Regions from separate parts of the Janthinobacterium sp. TPC_1 genome, predicted to be linked through region 3. Evidence: predicted binding sites of a transcription regulator. Region 3 holds the regulator's gene; each other region holds the start of a gene.

Region 1 (2,266 bases), 1.0 Mb from region 3:
GCAGCTTACTCGGCGGCCTTGGCTTCCGCCTTGGCAGCCTTGTCAGCGGCTTTATCCGCTTTTTCCGGCTTTTCAGCAGCCAGCGGCGGCAGTTCGCGCACGCCCAGCGAAGCGCGGACCTTGTTTTCGATTTCGCGGGCCAGCGCCGGACGCTCTTGCAGGAAGGCGCGGGCGTTGTCCTTGCCCTGGCCGATGCGTTCGCCGTTGTAGCTGTACCACGAACCGGATTTTTCCACGATCTTGGCATCCGAACCCAGATCCAGGATTTCGCCTTCGCGCGAGGTGCCGGCGCCGTACAGGATGTCGAAGTGCGCTTCCTTGAACGGTGGCGCGATCTTGTTCTTGACGACCTTGACCTTGGTTTCGTTGCCGATCACTTCATCGCCGGACTTGATCGAGCCCGTGCGGCGGATATCCAGGCGCACGGAAGCGTAGAATTTCAGCGCATTGCCGCCCGTGGTCGTTTCCGGGCTGCCGAACATCACGCCGATTTTCATGCGGATCTGGTTGATGAAGATGACCAGGGTATTCGTGCGGTTGATGGAGCCGGTCAGCTTGCGCAGCGCTTGCGACATCAGACGCGCTTGCAGGCCTGGCAGGGAATCGCCCATGTCGCCTTCGATCTCGGCGCGTGGCGTCAGTGCGGCCACGGAGTCGATGACGACCAGGTCGACGCTGCCCGAACGCACGAGGGCGTCGCAGATTTCCAGTGCCTGCTCGCCCGTGTCCGGTTGCGAGATCAGCAATTCATGCAGGTTCACGCCCAGCTTTTGCGCGTAACCGACATCGAGCGCGTGCTCGGCATCGATAAAGGCGCAGGTGCCGCCCAGTTTTTGCATTTCGGCGATGGTTTGCAGGGTCAGCGTGGTTTTACCCGACGATTCCGGACCGTAGATCTCCACCACGCGGCCGCGCGGCAAGCCGCCCACGCCCAGCGCGATATCGAGGCCGAGCGAACCGGTCGACACGACTTGCACTTCTTCGATCGGTGCGCTGGCATCCATGCGCATGACCGAACCTTTGCCAAACTGCTTCTCGATCTGCGCCAGTGCGGCGGCGAGCGCCTTGGCTTTTTCCGATGCGGGTACTACAGCTTTTTTATCGTCCATATGTTCTTTCAGCCGTTCTACAGTTGCGGATTCAGTGGAATCCGGCAGCCTGCGATAGCGCCAGTGGGTTAAATTCTTTACACAGACAGTACTGTATAAAAAAACAGTGATCAATGCAAGCGGAACGTGGATTTGTTTTGAAACAGATCAATACAAGCCTGGTTTCTCACAAAAACTCGCCACCTTGCGGGAAATGAAACACAATACAAACTTCTACCGCCGCAAGCATAGGAAGTGCACCATGCGTATTTTACTTGCCGAAGATGACAGCGTGCTGGCCGATGGCCTGGCCTGACCCGCTCGCTGCGCCAGTCCGGTTATGCGATCGACTACGTCAAGACCGGCCAGGAAGCCGATACGGCCCTGTCCACCCAGGAATTCGACCTGCTGATCCTCGACCTGGGCCTGCCGAAGATGTCCGGCCTGGAAGTGCTGCGCCGCCTGCGCGCGCGCGCCTCGCTGTTGCCCGTGCTGATCCTGACGGCCGCCGATTCCATCGAACAACGCGTGAATGGCCTCGACCTCGGTGCCGATGATTATATGGCCAAGCCGTTCGCCCTGTCGGAACTGGAGGCAAGAGTGCGCGCCCTGACGCGCCGCGGCGCCGGCGGCGGCGCCACCATCATCAAGCACGGCCCCCTCAGCTATGACCAGGTGGGGCGCAGCGCCTACATCAACGACCAGATGCTCGACTTGTCCGCGCGCGAACTGGGTTTGCTGGAAATCCTGCTGGGCCGCACGGGCCGCCTCGTTTCAAAAGAGCAACTAGTCGACCACCTGTGCGAATGGGCGAGGAAGTGTCGAACAATGCCATCGAAGTATATGTGCACCGCCTGCGCAAGAAGATCGAGGTGGGCGGCGTGCGCATCGCCACCGTGCGCGGCCTCGGCTACTGCCTGGAGAAATATTCGGAAGCGGCGCGCCTGCAAGCCGAAGCGGGCGAGGCGGCAAGCCCGGCCAACGGCCCCGCCAGCAAGTGAAGGCGCGCGAGGCGCCAGCGGACGAGGCGGACGACGACGACTGGTTCGAACCGCCCACCACGGAGCAGGATGACACCATCGAGCATTCGCTGTTTGGCGAAATCCTCGACTGGATGCTGGCGCCCCTGCTGCTGCTGTGGCCGATGAGCATCGCCATCACCTATCTGGTGGCCAAGG
Region 2 (2,266 bases), 160 kb from region 3:
GACGCCGGCCAGCACGATCATGTGCACGAGGCTGACGGCCAGCGGCACTTTCGGCGCTTCCACTTCGCCCGCTTTCGGCTTGATGTCGGAGGTGTTGCTGTGCAGATATTTGCGCAGCAATATGCTCACGCCCGTGGCGTTGATCAGCACGGCGATGGCGGCTTTCCAGCCGAAATGGGTGGCCATGTAGGCGCTGTCCCAGTTCCATGTGGTGGCCACCATCAGCACGGGCGGCGCCGCGTACGAGGTGAGGGTGCCGCCGATGGAAACGTTGACGAACAGCACGCCCAGCGCACCATATTTCAGCCATTCGGGGATGCCCGGGCGGAAGATTTGCGGCGCCAGCATCAGCGCGGCCAGGGTCATGGCGGCAGGTTCCGTGATCAGGGAGCCCGTCAGGGGCACGAGTGCCAGACCCAGCCAGACGAGGGCCAGTTCAGTGCGCAGCGGCATTACGCGCGCCACGCCTTTCAGCAGGCGCTGCACGGCGTCCAGCACGGGGCGCGAAGCGGCCACCACCATGACGACAAAGACGAACAGCGGTTCCGTGTAATGGCGCGACTCGGCATACTCGATGGCCGCATCGCTGCCCGAGACAAAGGCCATGATGATGATCAGGATGAAGGCCCAGAAGCCGAACACGACTTCCACTTCGCCCAGCAGATGCAGCAAGCCCGCATGGCGGGGGTGGCGCCGCGATAATGTTTCAAACGACTTGGCGGCGAAGGTGTGGATGAGCGCAAGGCCGAAGACGATGGCGCTGATGATTTGGATGGTGGTCAAATGCGTTTCCTTATGGACGGAGGAAGCCGCCCGGTGCATTGCCGAGCGGTAAGGAGAGTGCTTATGGTACAGCAATCGATGCCAGAAACGGGGTTTTTCGGACATGGCGGAGCGGCCCCGGGCACGTTCTCTGGCAGATAAGCCTTGCCAAAAGCGGGGCCGGATAGTACTGTATATGCATACAGTATTTATCTCCCTAGCCAATTATGCAACATTCCCAATTGATGGCGTCGCCGGAAGCCTTGCATCCGTCTTTATGGCGCGCATCGCAGCTGGGCCAGGGCGCCGCGCGCTGCCTGGACACGGGCTTTGCCGCCTTGTCCGCGCAGCTGCCCGGCGGCGGCTGGCCCAGCGGCAGCCTCATCGATCTGCTGGTGCAGCAGCCGGGCAGCGGCGAATTGCGGCTGCTGGCGCCCGCGCTGGCGCAGCTGCCGGGCTTGCCCATCGTGCTGCTGCAGCCGCCCCATCCGCCGCAGGCGCTGGCCCTGGCCGCGCAGGGGCTGGCGCCGTCGCAATTGCTGTGGCTCAAAAGCGCCGGCAGCAAGGATGCCCTGTGGGCGGCGGAAAACATCTTGCGCAGCGGCACGTGCGGCGCCCTGCTGTTCTGGCAATCGCACGTGCGCGCCGACAGCCTGCGCCGGCTGCACCTGGCGGCGCAGTCGGGCAACACCCTGTTCTGCATGCTGCGCCCCTTGCACGGCGCGCAGGATGCGTCGCCGGCGCCCTTGCGCCTGTCCGTGCGCCCGGCCGCCGGCGGCATCGAGATCGGCTTCATCAAGCGCCGGGGGCCGCAGCGCGACGCGCCGTTGTTCCTGCCCCTGCAACCTCCTTCTTTACTGCTGCGCCATGCGACTCTGGATCGGCCTGTACCTGCCCCGGCTCCCGCTCGAAGTGTTTTGCCCGCGCTGGTCGGCTGACAGCCTCGGCGTGGTGCTGGAGCAGGAGCAAGTGATGGCCGTGTCGCCGCTGGCATTGGCCGCCGGCGTCAAGCCGGGCATGCGCCGCGCGGGCGCGCTGATGCTGGCGCCGCAGGCGCGCCTGCACGAACGCTCGCCCGAGCTGGAAGCGCAGGCCCTGCAGGCGGTGGCGCTGGCGCTGCTGCAATATTCGCCGCTGGTGGCGCAGGGCGAGGAAGCGACCCTGCTGGTCGACGCGGGCGCCAGCCTGCGCCTGTTCGGCGGCGTGCGCGCCCTGTGCCGGCACATCGCGGCCAGCTTGCGCGTGCTCGGCTACACGGCCCAGCTGTCGTGCGCCCCCACGGCACGCGGCGCCTGGCTGCTGGCGCGCGCCGGTACGCGCCGGGGCCGGACATTGAGCATGGCCAGCCTGGTGCGCCGCCTCGACGGCTTGCCGTGCGCCCTGCTGCCGCCTGCGCGCGCCTGGCTGGACTGGTTCGAAGGCATCGGCTGCCGCACCCTGGGGCAGCTGCGCCACTTGCCGCGTCCGGGCTTGCAGCGCCGCTGCGGCGCAGCCTTGCTGGCCA
Region 3 (2,266 bases):
AGATGTAGTGTGCTTTAGGCAGCTTTTGGATCGAGTAAGCCATTTGACGGCGGCCCCAATCTTCCACGCGGTGAACCGAACCGCCGCGGGTGGTTACGCTGGCTTTGTAGCGTTCGATCATCGCGGGCACTTGCTCGCTTTGGTCCGGATGGACGATAAAGACTATTTCATAATGACGCATGCAAACTCCTTCAGGTCGGATTGATAATCGCCCACCCCGGCGTCAAGACGGGTGTGGGAAGGTCAGCCGAAGATTATAACCGCCTTTTGCAAACGTTTCAATCATTCCTTGCGCCAGCGCCGGAAAAGCCCGCGCGCCGCCGCGCTTTCCACGCCTGGACAAGTATTTCTTGCGAAATTCGCCGAAAACACGGAAATCCCCTTGCATAGTGGGCGATACTGTACAAAAATACAGACTGTTCATATAGACAGCATTTTAGTATGCACCCACCGCTCATGATCAAGCTGACAGCACGACAAGAACAAATTCTGAACCTGATCAAGGACGCGATTGAAAACACGGGTTTTCCGCCCACCCGTGCCGAAATCGCCAATGAACTGGGTTTCAAATCGGCCAACGCGGCCGAAGAGCATTTGCAGGCCCTGGCCCGCAAGGGCGCGATCGAGATTTCTCCCGGCACCTCGCGCGGCATCCGCCTGATCGGTGCGGCGGCAAGTGCGGCAGCCGAAGCCCTTGCATCGAAAGTGCCGCCAGCCCTGCTGATGTCGCTGCCCCTGATCGGCCGCGTGGCGGCCGGTTCGCCGATCCTGGCGCAGGAAAACCTCGAAGCGAGCTACAACGTCGATCCTGCCCTGTTCTCGGCCAAGCCCGACTTCCTGCTGAAGGTACGCGGCTGGTCCATGCGCGACGCCGGCATCATGGATGGCGATTTATTGGCCGTCAAAAAGGTCGACAGCGCCAAGAACGGCCAGATCGTCGTCGCACGCATCGGCGACGAAGTCACCGTCAAGCGCTACAAGAAGACGGGTTCCGTGATCGAACTGTTCCCGGAAAACCCCGACTTCAAGGTCATAACCGTGTCGCCGGAAGACGAGTTTGCCCTGGAAGGCCTGGCCGTCGGACTGATGCGCAGCTGGCATTGATTGAGCGCGCCCTCATAAACCTACTGCGCAGCCCACTCTCGGGCATCCGTTGCTCGCTGTACCAATGTACAGCTCCGCTACTCAACCCGATATTGGGCTTGCTCGCTACGGTTTCTGAAGGCACGAAGACATTACCATTGAACGGCGAAAAACAAAGGGCCGCAACAGCATGACTGTTGCGGCCCTTTTCATTTATCCGGCTACCTATACATCGAGTGCCTGGCGGAAATCCTCAAGCAAATCCACCTCATCCTCGATCCCGACGGAAACGCGGATCAGCGACTCGGCGATGCCCATGCTGGCGCGCCGCTCGGCGCCCATCTCGTAAAAGATCGTGTGGGCGACGGGAATGACCAGGGTGCGCGTGTCGCCGAGGTTGCTCGCTGGAATAGCCAGATTCAAACGATTGAGGAAATCGAAGCAATCGATGCCATCCTTCAATTCAAAGCTGAACAGCGAACCATAGCTGCGGAACAAGTCGCTCGCCAGCGCGTGCTGCGGGTGCGAGGCCAAGCCTGGGTAATGCACGGCGGCAACGCGCGGGTCGGCGGCCAGCATGGTGGCCAGCGCCAGGGCGTTCGAGCAGGTGCGGTCCATGCGCAAGGCCATGGTTTCCGCGCCGACCGCGAGATGGTGCGCCGCTTCCGGCCCCAGCGAGGCGCCGAAGTCGCGCAAGGCCTTGGCGCGGATTTGCGCGATGCCCCACTGCGCGGGCGCCGCTTTTGTAATTGTCGAAAATATTCGGATAGCGCGTCCAGTCGAACACGCCCGTGTCCGTCAAGCTGCCGCCCAGCGCATTGCCGTGGCCGCCAATGGATTTCGTCAAGGCATTGACCACGAGGCCCGCGCCCACGGCCTTCGGGCGGAACAGATACGGCGTCGTCATGGTGTTGTCGACGATGTACAAAATGCCTTTCTCGCGGCACAAGTCACCGATTTTTTTCAGGTCGGCGATCTGCGTGCGCGGATTGGCAATAGTTTCCACAAAAACAATCCGCGTGGCCGGCGTGATGGCGGCCGCCACGTTGGCCACATCTGTCGCATCGACGAACGACACGGCGATGCCCTGCCCCGTCACCGTTTGCCACAGGCTGTTGGTGTTGCCAAACAGAAAGGCCGACGACACCACATGGTCGCCCGCGCGCAGCAAGGATTGCACCAC

Evidence for each region. Region 3 encodes LexA, which represses DNA repair genes until DNA is damaged. Its sites were predicted from a motif close to ACTGTATNNNNATACAGT; they were not measured.
Region 1: the regulator LexA is predicted to act here: its motif matches at 1,200-1,217, upstream of recA (recombinase RecA).
Region 2: the regulator LexA is predicted to act here: its motif matches at 952-969, upstream of imuA (translesion DNA synthesis-associated protein ImuA).

The regions. Positions count from the first base shown of each region.
Region 1 is NZ_CP195157.1:928,710-930,975, forward strand. Features, by position in the region: gene recA (recombinase RecA) at 6-1,109, opposite strand; partial or broken gene ACQVLG_RS04560 (response regulator) at 1,351-2,089, shown strand; partial or broken gene ACQVLG_RS04565 (sensor histidine kinase N-terminal domain-containing protein) at 2,086-2,266, shown strand, end outside.
Region 2 is NZ_CP195157.1:75,978-78,243, reverse strand. Features, by position in the region: gene ACQVLG_RS00350 (putative Na+/H+ antiporter) at 1-783, opposite strand, end outside; gene imuA (translesion DNA synthesis-associated protein ImuA) at 990-1,700, shown strand; gene ACQVLG_RS00340 (Y-family DNA polymerase) at 1,630-2,266, shown strand, end outside.
Region 3 is NZ_CP195157.1:6,232,933-6,235,198, forward strand. Features, by position in the region: partial or broken gene rpsF (30S ribosomal protein S6) at 1-181, opposite strand, end outside; gene ACQVLG_RS30235 (hypothetical protein) at 224-424, opposite strand; gene lexA (transcriptional repressor LexA) at 457-1,104, shown strand; partial or broken gene ACQVLG_RS30245 (cystathionine gamma-synthase family protein) at 1,309-2,266, opposite strand, start outside.